4 regions of the Bifidobacterium sp. UTCIF-39 genome follow, and region 1 is predicted to be linked to each of the others. Evidence: riboswitches for the same ligand, from Rfam matches in the RefSeq annotation. Region 1 holds a riboswitch; each other region holds the start of a gene.
What was found. A riboswitch is a leader RNA that binds a small molecule or an ion and turns the genes downstream of it on or off. The one in region 1 is predicted to bind thiamine pyrophosphate.
Positions count from the first base shown of each region.

Region 1 (3,093 bases):
CCCTCACAGCCGACGCTGAAGGACGGCTGGCAGAACCTCCACAGCGGCATCGGTGCACTCAGCACTGGAAGCAGCCAGTACCAGACAACACTGAAACAAAGCCAGCAGACCGCAGAAACCGCCGCGCAGCAGGCGGCGCAGCAGGCCGCTGCCGCCCAGCAGCAAATGCAGACCGCACTGCAGGCCTACGTCGTCGATCCGCAGAACGCCGACAAGCAGGCGGCGCTTAATCAGGCCATCGAAGCGTTCGCCAAAGCCAACCAAACGGCCGGCGCCTACACCGGTAGCGCCCAGGCGCTCAAGCAGGCATCCGACGGATACGCCCAGCTCGGCGATGGCATCGACTCGCTCAACACCGGTGCCGCAACACTGAACAACCAATTCGACGCCACGCAATCCTCCACCGTCGCCGGCGGTGCCGCACAGCTCGCCAACGGCATGAATCAGGTCGCACAGGGACTGAACGCCATGCCATCCGACTCGCTGGACGCACTGAACACCGCAGCCAAGCAGGTCGCGGACGGATCCGCCGCAGTCAATGCGGGCGCATCCGAACTCGCCTCAGGCTCCGGAACCCTTGCAACGGGAGCGTCCACGCTCCATTCCGGCGCGTCAACACTCGCACAGGGGACAAGCGAACTGGCCGACGGAACGCAAAACGCCAAGTCAGGTGCCAGTCAACTGGCCGAAGGAGCGCAGACGGCGGCCTCCGGCACCCGAACCCTCGCCGAAGGGAATGCGGCGCTCGCCGAATCCGTCAACGGCATCGACCGCAAGGTGCTCGACGAACTGCAGAAGACCATTGACGACAAACTCGGTACCGGTTTCACGCCGCATTCGTTCGTCGCGCCCGACAATACCAACGTGGATCGCGTGCAGTTCACCTACGTGGTGTCCGGCGTTGACAAGCCCGAAACGGACGACAATGCGAACGGCTCCGCCGCTGCTAAGGATGCCGTCAGTACCGCCGATGACAAGGCGTCCCAGGAAGGCATCATCGCCCGGGTCAAGGCATTGTTCGGTCTGTGATCCACGGTCGCCGTCATGTAATGACGGCGGGTGCTACCACAAACCATTACGACACGCCAGATCAATATGGGGAATCGCGGTATGCAGTGCTAGCGTGAATCATGTCCACACGGGTGCCCAAATGCGAGGGCTGAGATCGGAAAGCGTCCGAGACCGTAGAACCTGGTCGGGTAATGCCGCCGTAGGAAGTTAGGAAAGTTCATGCAGAATCCTGCACAATCACAACGGTTCCCCTACGTTTCGATGCGTGACGGTTTCGATCTGTCGGCATCGCTCGTCGTCGGACCGCAGGACATTGCCAATGGCGTCATCACCGATGTGGTGGACGACGCGCTGCGTGGCGGAGTGACGTTCATCCGCGTTTCCGCACGCCACGTCACCGCCCGTGATCTCGCCGGTCTGGCCCAGGATGTGGCCCAGATCATCGAGGACAACGACAAGTCGGACTCCGTCGCCCTGGTGCTCGACGGTCGTGCCGACGTCGTCTGGCAGTGCCGCAACAAGGGCATCAAGGTCGACGGTGTCCATCTGGGACCGAACGATGTGGAACCGCGCGAGGCACGTGAACTGCTCGGCGATGACGCCATCATCGGCCTGTCCGCCGAGATCGAGGGTCTGGTGCCGATCCTCAACGAGATCCCGGAGGGATGCATCGACTACATCGCGGCCACCCCGTTCCACATGGCCACCCCCGAGCTCGAGGCCGCATCGGCCGCCGACGAGCACGGTACCCTGCTCACCGTGGATCGTGTGAACACCATGGCCACGGCCTGCGTGTACCCGGTGGCGGTCGTCGGGGGAGTGACCGTCGACGACATCGCCACGCTGGCCGGGACCAAGGCCGCCGGATGGTTCGTCACCAAGGCGATCACCGAGGCGTCGGATCCGCAGGCCGCGGCCCAGGCCATGGTGGATGCATGGAAGTCGGTGCGTGGCGACGCCCGTCACGGTTACGCCAAGCGTGCCGAGAAGCCTGCCGCCGAACCCTCGGCCGAACCCGCCGCCGAGAAAAAGTTCACCAACGCCAAGGATGCCAAGGCCGCCGCCAAGCTTGCCAAGCAGCAGCGCGTCGACATCGCCGCCCGTGACTCCAAGCAGCGTGACAAGGCGCACATCCGCAAGACCAAGACCGTGCATTTCGAAAACCAGCACGGCACCTACGATCTGGAAGTGCCGTACACCGAGATCAAGCTGTCCGACACCCCCGGAGTCGGACCGAACCCGCCGTTCATCGACTACAGCACCGAAGGCCCCAAGTGCGATCCGAAGGAGGGTCTGCAGCCTCTTCGCCTCGCATGGATCAAGGACCGTGGCGATGTCGAGGAGTACGAGGGGCGTCGTCGCAACCTCGCCGATGACGGCAAGCGCGCCATGAAGCGCGGCAAGGCCACCAAGGAATGGCGAGGCCGTCGTCACAACCCGATGAAGGCCAAAGACCATCCGGTGACCCAGATGTGGTACGCCCGCCATGGCATCATCACCCCCGAAATGAAGTTCGTCGCCGAGCGCGAGAACTGCGATGTGGAGCTCGTGCGTTCGGAGCTGGCATCCGGTCACGCCGTCATGCCGTGCAACATCAACCACCCCGAGGCTGAGCCGATGATCATCGGCGAGAAGTTCCTCACCAAGCTCAACGCCAACATGGGCAACTCCGCGGTTACCAGCTCCATCGATGAGGAGGTGGAGAAGCTCACGTGGGCCACCAAGTGGGGTGCCGACACCGTGATGGACCTGTCCACCGGCAACGACATTCACACCACGCGCGAATGGATCCTGCGCAACTCCCCGGTTCCGATCGGCACCGTGCCGATGTATCAGGCCCTCGAGAAGGTGGAGGACGACGCCTCCAAGCTCAGTTGGGAGCTGTTCCGCGACACTGTGATCGAGCAGTGCGAGCAGGGCGTGGACTACATGACCATCCACGCGGGCGTGCTGCTGCGCTTCGTGCCGCTTACCGCCAACCGCGTGACCGGCATCGTCTCTCGTGGCGGTTCGATCATGGCCGAGTGGTGCCTGCAGCACCATCAGGAAAGCTTCCTGTACACGCACTTCGACGAACTGTGC
Region 1 covers NZ_JEOG01000006.1:139,106-142,198, reverse strand. The annotation lists gene EP30_RS04205 (hypothetical protein) at 1-1,029, shown strand, start outside; TPP riboswitch at 1,129-1,235, shown strand; gene thiC (phosphomethylpyrimidine synthase ThiC) at 1,231-3,093, shown strand, end outside.

Region 2 (3,093 bases), on a different contig from region 1:
GCCCACGTGCACGCCGTCCACCTTGATGCCCATATCGCGGGCGGCGAGCACCACGTCCAGACGATCGTCGATCAGCAGCGGCACGGTATCGCTTTTTCCGGCATCCGCGATCACCTGCGCGATATCCTTGGCCATGGCGATGATCTCGCCGGCATCGGAATGCTTGGCGCGCAGCTGCACGATGGTTACGCCGCCACGCAGGGCCTGTGCCACCACATCGGTGACCGGGCGGCCGTGCGTATCATCCGGGCCGAGCACCAGATAGGCGGATACATCGAGAATGTCGCGCATCGACGCGTACGGGAAACGGTTGGTCATGATTCGCTCCTTGCAGTATGAACAATGAATCGACAATGAATCAGGGAATCAGGGAATCAGGCGTAGATCGGCGACTGGGCGATCTCATCGGACGTGGTGTTCCACAGCGCATCGAGGAACGCCACTTGGAACGAGCCAGGACCCTCGGCCACACGTTCGGCGGCATCCGCCGCACGGTTGTAATGCAATGCCGCAGTCAGCGCGGCGACCAGCGGGCGGGCCACACAGGCGTACGTCGCCGTGACGCCGCCCAGGGAACAGCCCGCGCCCGTGATCTTCGTCATCCACACGCTGCCGCCGGGCAGACGGAAGTCGCGCTCGCCGTCGGTGACCAGATCCATGGCCCCCGATACCGACACCACACCCTTGGTGAACCGAGCGAGGGCATGGGCCGCGGGGATTGCCGCATCGATTTCATCATGAGCCTCCACGCCGGCGCGTGATTTGGAATCGGCTCCCTCCAGCCCCCAGATCCCGGCCAGCGCAATCGCCTCGGACGCGTTGCAGCGGATGATCGTGGGCGGGGTCTTCCGAAAGGCGCGAAGAATCTCGCCGCGCAGCTCGCCCGCTCCTGCTCCCACGGGATCAAGCACCCACGGCAGACCGCGGTCCACGGCATCGCGCGCGGCGGCAGGATACTCGTTGCGGAATTCCGCGAGCAATGTGCCCATATTGATGTAGGTGGCCTTGGAGGCTCCGGCGGAATCCAGAGCCTCGGCTTCTTCGCCGCTGTAGTGCATGGCCGCCGTGCCCCCTACGGCAAGCTGGGCGTTGGCGACGAAATTGATGGTGACGAAGTTCGTCAGCGACTGGGCGAGTGGCGTGGTCTCGCGTACGGCGTCCACGGCCTGCGCGATCTCGGCGCGCAGCGGATCACCGACGGTGAGGTTGCCGGATTCGAGGTTTTCGGAATCGGAACTCATATGAAGAATGCCTCCCTACGATGGTGTTGACCAACAGGTTCCAAGGGTCAGGCCGGCGCCTTTCTCAACCCGTTACGCGTCGATCCGATGGTGTTGCGCCTCGAAATCATGGTCGAGTCTTGGCCGAACCATCGTGCCGTACGTCGTACGGGTTCCCCTGCATTGTGCCATTGACGCTATGCCGCCGTTCGGACAACTTCGGCGACTTCAAGTGCTATGCGCGTATTGTGCGTCTTGTACTTGCGTCGCATCGTCGTTGCGCTGTCGTCATGTGCACGGCGATTCGATGGTGTGTTCCGGTCGTTCCGTCGTTGGCGTTGACTGTCAGCGTGTACGGATAGACTCAGGGGCGCAAAACAAGACCCCAAACCGTTCAAACCAGAAGGTGCATTGTGGCTCAGTCCAAACTTGATGAAGTCGTATCCCTCGCGAAGCGTCGCGGTTTCGTATTCCCCGCCGGTGAGATCTATGGCGGCACCCGTTCCGCATGGGATTACGGCCCGCTCGGCGTGGCGCTCAAGGACAATATCAAGCGCGAGTGGTGGCGTTCGATGGTTGTCACCCGTCCCGACGTCGTGGGCGTTGATACGTCCATCATCCTGCCCACCCCGGTGTGGGTCGCTTCCGGTCACGTCGCCGTGTTCAACGACCCGCTGGTCGAATGCCTGAACTGCCACAAGCGCAACCGCGCCGACAAGCTGCAGGAATCCTACGCCGAGAAGCACCATGACCAGCTGCCGGAGAACGGCATGGCCGACATCGTGTGCCCCGACTGCGGCACCCGTGGCAAGTGGACCGAACCGCGCGACTTCAACATGATGCTGCGCACCCATCTCGGCCCGGTGGAGGACGAGAACAGCCTGCACTACCTGCGTCCGGAGACCGCGCAGGGCATCTTCGTGGACTTCAAGAACGTGATGACCTCCTCGCGTTCCAAGCCGCCGTTCGGCATCGCCAATATGGGCAAGTCCTTCCGCAACGAGATCACTCCCGGCAACTTCATCTTCCGCACCCGTGAGTTCGAGCAGATGGAGATGGAGTTCTTCGTGGAGCCCGGCACCGATGAGGATTGGCACCAGTACTGGATCGACGCCCGTACCCAGTGGTACCTCGACCTCGGCGTCAAGCCGGAGAACCTGCGTCACTACGAGCATCCGAAGGAGAAGCTCGCCCACTACTCCAAGCGCACCGTGGACATCGAATACAAGTTCGGCTTCCAGGGATCCGACTGGGGCGAGCTCGAGGGCGTGGCCAACCGCACCGACTTCGATCTTTCCGCCCACGCCAAGCACTCCGGCGAGGACCTCAGCTACTTCAACCAGGCCACCGGCGAGCGCTACGTGCCGTACGTGATCGAGCCTGCGGCCGGCTTGACCCGCTCCCTGATGTGCTTCCTTGTGGACGCCTACGATGTGGACGAGGCTCCGAACACCAAGGGCGGCGTGGACAAGCGCACCGTGCTGCGCCTCGACCCGCGTCTGGCTCCGGTCAAGGCCGCCGTGCTGCCGCTCAGCAAGAAGCCCGAACTGCAGAACGTGGCCCAGAACCTGGCGAACGATCTGCGCCAGAACGAATGGATGATCGACTACGACGAGTCCGGCGCCATCGGCCGTCGTTACCGTCGCGAGGACGAGATCGGCACCCCGCTGTGCGTGACGGTCGACTTCGACACCCTCGACGATCAGGCCGTGACGATTCGTGACCGCGACACCATGAACCAGGAGCGCGTGGCTCTTGACAAGGTGGCCGACTACGTGGCCGCCCGCATCGGCGAGCACCGCACGCATGTGCCGCTCAAGCCCGTCGCCATGGGCGGCGAGGCATGGCCGGACAGCGTTCGTATTCAGGAGGC
Region 2 covers NZ_JEOG01000018.1:47,011-50,103, forward strand. The annotation lists gene thiE (thiamine phosphate synthase) at 1-318, opposite strand, end outside; gene thiM (hydroxyethylthiazole kinase) at 375-1,241, opposite strand; TPP riboswitch at 1,236-1,410, opposite strand; gene EP30_RS08085 (glycine--tRNA ligase) at 1,634-3,093, shown strand, end outside.
Region 2: another riboswitch for thiamine pyrophosphate. It lies ahead of thiM (hydroxyethylthiazole kinase); the one in region 1 lies ahead of thiC (phosphomethylpyrimidine synthase ThiC).

Region 3 (3,093 bases), on a different contig from region 1:
TCGTTCTCAACATCGTCAGTGGTGGCGGTGTCGGCGGTGTCATCATCGTCATCCGTGGGCGGGAAACTCGGAATCGCACGCCCCGGCACCCATGAGCCGCCATCGGCGAGAACATCACCCATGGTGGAGAACACCTCATCGGGCGTACCGTCGGCCAGCACACCGCCTTCATGGCTGTCGCCCGCGGCACCGAGCACGATCACGCGGTCGACCAGATCAAGCCAGACGTCGATATGATGTTCGACCACGACCATGGTCTGACCAGTGGACTCCACGACATGCCTCACCGCATCATGAACCTCACGCACGCCCGGTGGATCGAGATTCGCGGTGGGCTCATCGAGCAACAGCAAACCGGGACGCATGGCCAGTACGCCGGCCAATGCCAGACGCTGACGCTGACCACCGGACAGGTGCCGCGTGGAATGCGTGAGCTCAAGCGATTCAAGTCCCACGATGTCGAGCGACGCCCGGACCCGCTTCCACGTCTCGTCCTTGGGGACGCCAAGATTCTCACAGGCGAAGGCCACATCGTCGCCCGCACGTTCAAGGATGATCTGCGCATCCGGATCCTGCAACACCAATCCGGCCATACCGCGCGCGTCGTTGGCGTCCACTCCCCCGACGCTGAGCGTACCCTCGCGCACACCCTCGTCGTCACTGCCCAGCACGCCGGCCATGGCGGCCATGAACGTGCTCTTGCCGGCACCCGACGCGCCCAGCAGCAGCACGCGCTCGCCGGGACGGATCGTCAGATTCACATGACGCAGCGCGAAGTCCTTGCGGGTGGAATGACGCCAGCCCCAGTCGCGCGCCTCAACGCCGACCGGGGCCGCCTTCTGGAATACGGAATCGTTCACCGATCAGACCAGCGCCTTGGCCCTGCCGGACTCGAAACGGTCGAGCACGCCGGTGGCGGCGATGGCACGCTGCACGAACCACATGAGCAGGCCGGCGATCACGGCACCGGAGATCAGCGTGGTCACCAGATAGGACAGACCGTAGGTGCTAAAGAAGCCGATGCCCACGCGGCTGCCGAACGGGGAGAACTCGAACAGGTAGTTGCCGAAACCGGACAGCAGACCGGAAAGGGTGGCGGTCAGCGGGTTCCACACGCGGTAGCGCACCACGATGAAGATGATCTCGGCGAACACGCCTTGGACCAGACCGATGATGATCGAGCCGCTGATGCCGAATACGCCGCCGGCGCCGATGATGTATTCGATGCAGGCCGCGATCAGTTCGGCGTAGATGGCCGCGCCGGGCTTGCGCACGATGATGGCGGCCAGCGGACCGGCGAACAGCCAGAAGGCGCAGACCAGACCGTTGAAGCCAGGGAGCACGGCGTCAAGGGCGGTGGTCGGGATCTTGTAGATCAGATCCCAGCCGGCGAAGATCACACCGGATGCGACCGCGATGATGGATGCGACGACTATATCGACTACGCGCCAGCGCAGATTCGTCTTGGCGATGGTTTCAGACATGTGAGTTGTGCCTTTCCTCTCCATGGGGAACGCCGGTTGCGTTCCGCCACAAGGCACGGGAAAACGAGAGACATCCGTGCGCCGGCATTACCCGGTATACGTTCATACGGTCGAAGCAGTGCTTCCTCTCAGCCTTCGCATTCTGTGGGATATGCGAAAGCCCCCGTGTCCGAAGCTGATACTACACGGGGGCCTTACAAAGTGCAATGGTCAATTCCGCGAAATCATGGGAATCGTCGATGAACGGTTCCGTAGATCTACGTAGTTCACCATGATTGGCGGAACGACCGCACGTAATTTTGGGTTACCGGGCGAGCTTGCCGAGAATCAGCGCCTCGGCGAGGATGTTCTTCTTCAGACTCGGCAGGTCGATGGACTCGTTGGGGCTGTGCGCGTTGGCCTTCGGGTCCTCGGGGCCGGTGACCAGCACCTGCGCCTGGGGGAAGATACGCTGCAGTTCGGGGATGAACGGGATGGATCCGCCTTCGCCCTTGTTCGCGGGCTCCACGCCGAACGCCTCGGCCAGCGCCTCCTCGGCGTCCTTGACGGCGGTGCAGTTGGGGTCCATGGCCCAGCCCTTGCCGTTCTCCAGCGACTCGACGGTCACTTCGGCGCCAAACGGGGCGTTTGCCTTCAGGAACTCGGCGAGCGCGCGCTGCGCCTCCTCGGGCTCCTGGTTGGGCGAGGTGCGCATGGACAGGCGGAAGCGAGCGGAGTCGGCGATCACGTTGAACGAGCCGTCCACGGGATGCGCATCGAAGCCGATCACGGTCACGCTGGGCTTGGTCCACAGACGGGAGGCGATCGAATCAGTGCCGGCGAGACGATAGCCGGGCACCACAGCGGCGTCGGCGCGCAGGGACTCCTCGTCAAGATCGCGCTGGAGTCCGCCGATCGGCTCCTCGGCGAGCAGGCCGGGCACCACGAGGTTGCCGTCCTTGTCATACATGGACGCGATGAGCATGGATGCGAGCGTGTTCGCGTCGAGGATCGGACCGCCGAACTGGCCGGAATGCACGGGGTGGCCGAGCACGCGCACGGTCACGTCCACGCAGGTGTTGCCGCGCAGGGAGGTGGTCAGACTGGGGATCTCGGCGGACCAGTTGCCGGAATCGGCCACGATGATCACGTCGGATTCGAACTCGGCGGCATGCTCTTCGATGAACGGGATGAAGCTGGGCGACCCCATCTCCTCCTCGCCTTCGATGAACACCTTCACGTTCACACCCAGATCGTCTCCAAGGGCGTGCAGCGCGCCGGAGTGGATGGCGATGCCGCCGCCATCGTCGGCCGCGCCACGGCCGTACAGACGACCGTCGTCCTTGGCGGTGGCGACGAACGGATCGGTGTCCCACTCCTTGGGATCGGGAACCGGCTGCACGTCATGATGGGCATACAGCAGTACAGTGGGCGCCTGGGGATCCACGATGCGCGAACCGACGACCTCCCACGCACCGGGCGTGCCATCCGGGTTGCGCGACTGGACCACGCGAGCGTCCACGCCCTCCTCACGCAGCACCTCGGCCACGAATTCGGCGGAACGCTTCATATGATCGGCGGTGATGCCCAGCGCCGACACGGATCCCAGTGCGATCTTCCGGGATAGCAC
Region 3 covers NZ_JEOG01000021.1:40,780-43,872, forward strand. The annotation lists gene EP30_RS08745 (ABC transporter ATP-binding protein) at 1-860, opposite strand, end outside; gene EP30_RS08750 (ECF transporter S component) at 864-1,484, opposite strand; TPP riboswitch at 1,540-1,661, opposite strand; gene EP30_RS08755 (dipeptidase) at 1,789-3,093, opposite strand, start outside.
Region 3: another riboswitch for thiamine pyrophosphate. It lies ahead of EP30_RS08750 (ECF transporter S component); the one in region 1 lies ahead of thiC (phosphomethylpyrimidine synthase ThiC).

Region 4 (3,093 bases), on a different contig from region 1:
CGAATACGTGACGTCATGGGTGATGGAGAAGGCGTTCCATGCACGATGGTGGGATTACTCGCACTTCAGATTCAATATCAACGGACGTATCTGCCTGATCGGCGCGATCATATTCGGCGTATTCGGCGTACTGATCGTGGATGTGGCCCAGCCGTGGGTGGAACAATGGACCGCGATGATCCCGCTGCCGCTATTCCATACGATCATCGCGGTGCTGATGGTGACGATCCTCGTGGACTTCCTGATCACCGTGATCGGCCTCAGCGGCTTCGCCCGGCGTCTGGCCGAATTCTCCCAGATATTGGAACGCAGCCGCGACATCATCCGCGAACGACTGGGCGATTATGCGCTCGACCCGATCGAGGCGTTGCAACGATACAGTGACGCCGCCGCGGGACGACTGCAGTCGTACAAGGGAGCCGCCGCGGACCGGATGCGTGATCTTGCCGACAACCTTCCCGATCTGCCGGGACTGGTCACGCGCGTGCAGGGGATCAGCCGGCTGTACGACACGCTTACCAATGCGCTCAACGCGCAGCAGAAACGTATGATCCGCTCGTTCCCCCGCATGACATCCGTTGACTATGGCGAGACGATCAAGCAGCTGCGTGAGATGCTGAATCGCAACGATCGCAAACATGATGATCGCGATCGTTGCGACAACGATCGGTGATACAGCCGCACAGAACGACTATCAGTGCATCAGTGCAAATATCCCGTGGTGGGACTGGACGGCACAGCCTGTCCTTCGGTCACCTTGCCAAGACCGGCCAGATAGGCGGCACGTCCGGCGGCGATCGCATCCTTGAACGCGCGGGCCATGAGCGGAATGTTGCCGGCGCTCGCCACGGCGGTATAGGCCATCACGGCATCGGCACCCATCTCCATCGCATCGCAGGCCTGGCTCGGACGTCCGATGCCCGCGTCGATGATCACCGGCACGTTCGCATTGTCGATGATGATGCGAATGAAGTCACGCATACGCAGACCCATGTTCGAACCGATCAGCGAACCCAGCGGCATCACCGCGGCGGCACCGGCTTCCTCCAGCTGACGGGCTGCGATCGGATCCGGGAACATGTACGGCATGACCACGAATCCCTCCTTTGCCAGCATCTCCGTGGCACGGATCGTCTCGGCGTTATCGGGCAGCAGATACTTGGTCTCATGCTCGATCTCCACCTTCACGAAATCCGTGTGGCACACCTCGCGGGCCAGTCGGGCGATGCGCACAGCCTCCTCCGCATTACGGGCGCCCGACGTGTTCGGCAGCAGGGTGATGCCCTCGGGAATGTAATCGAGCACGCTGTTTTCCGTGGTCTGTGCACGACGAAGCGCCATCGTGACGATCTGCGTGCCGGCATGCTCCACCGTGGCCTTGATCAGATTGAGATCATACCGGCCGGATCCCAGAATGAAGCGGGACTCGAACTCATGGCCGCCAAGATTCAGCGGCTTGTCGACCACTTCGGGCATAGGGGCTGCAGTGCCTACCGGATTCGTGACCGCGGGCTGCGGCGGCAGGGGAGTGGCGGCTACGGATTCCTCAGTGACGGGATTGGGGATCATGATTGGCTCCTTGATTGATGACGGAGATTGATAACGGAATGAAATGATGCTGAACGTGATGTCCGGTGTTCGACGCGCGCGAACTCAGCCGCCTTGAACGAACTGAACGATCTCCATGACCGACTGATCAGTGAGCATGACATCGTCACGCTTCTCCCGCGGCACGATGGCACCGTCGAGCTCCACGGCCACTCGTTCGGCACGGTAACCGTGCGACTCCAGATAGTCGGCGACGCTGACCGGCGTATCCAGCGTGACCTGTTCTCCATTGACCTGCATGAGTTCCTCCAAACTCGGCGAATATGAAAAAAGGGCGCACGAAACCAAGCCGTACCCTGCGTGGTGCGCCCGTTCATGAACCCGTCATGCCATATTCGATTATCGTCGTGGATACGGAATCGTTGGAATGAATAGCAAAGCAACTCCATAATCCACCATGGATGATGCGGAGTGATGATCATGCACTGCGTTGCGCAATCGATGACGATTCCTTACGGCGGCATGACCCGCATCAAGTCCACGGTCGAAGCGAAGCTTCCTCTCAGCCCAACGGCTCCCGTTCGTACACCAATCACCCTACCTGCTCGTGCAGACGCCGGCGCGCCGAACACGGTAAGGTGGGAATACGGTTCCCGAATCAGGGAACACCGATCGAAGGGAATATCATGATCGTCACCACTACCCCCACCGTCGAGGGCTACACCATCACCGGCTATTACGGCATTGTGTTCGGCGAGGTCATTTCCGGTGTGAACATCCTCAAGGATCTCGGAGCTGGCCTGCGCAACGTGTTCGGCGGCCGCAGCCAGGGTTATGAGAACGAGCTGGTCAACGCGCGCGAGGAGGCGCTCGCCGAAATGCAGCAGCGCGCCTCCGCGCTCGGCGCCCATGCCGTGGTGGGCGTGGACATCGATTACGAGGTGCTTGGCCAGGGCGACATGCTCATGGTCACCGCATCGGGAACCGCGGTCCAGCTCGCCGCCAAGGCCTGAACGACGCGGGATGGCCGCTGTGTTTCCGTGCCGTCGGCCGAGGACTCCGTCCAGCCGTGAATTCAAGATGTTGAACGATTGAGCACACGGGCGCAAGGAGAACGACTTCATGGAACCGCAGCAGACGCAGACGACCACGGCGAAACCGCGCATCACGCTTTCCGACGATCAGATCGACCGGTACGCGCGGCATCTGATCCTCAAGGGCGTGGGCGTGCGTGGACAGAAGCGTCTGCTCGCGGCGAAGGTGCTGATCGTCGGAGCCGGCGGTCTGGGATCCCCTGTCGTCCTGTATCTGGCGGCGGCCGGCGTGGGCACACTCGGCATCGTGGATGACGACGTGGTGGACGTCAGCAATCTGCAGCGTCAGATCATCCACGACTCCGACAGGGTCGGCATGTCCAAGGCGGAATCCGCGAAGGAAAGCATCGTCAGACTGAACCCGGACGTGACGGTGAACGTGCATCGGACCATGTTCGACGCCGGCAACGCCGCCGAACTGATCGCCGACTACGACGTGGTGGTGGACGCC
Region 4 covers NZ_JEOG01000002.1:242,337-245,429, reverse strand. The annotation lists gene EP30_RS02000 (putative ABC transporter permease) at 1-673, shown strand, start outside; gene EP30_RS01995 (thiazole synthase) at 703-1,569, opposite strand; gene thiS (sulfur carrier protein ThiS) at 1,654-1,848, opposite strand; TPP riboswitch at 2,040-2,139, opposite strand; gene EP30_RS01985 (putative heavy metal-binding protein) at 2,232-2,561, shown strand; gene EP30_RS01980 (HesA/MoeB/ThiF family protein) at 2,713-3,093, shown strand, end outside.
Region 4: another riboswitch for thiamine pyrophosphate. It lies ahead of thiS (sulfur carrier protein ThiS); the one in region 1 lies ahead of thiC (phosphomethylpyrimidine synthase ThiC).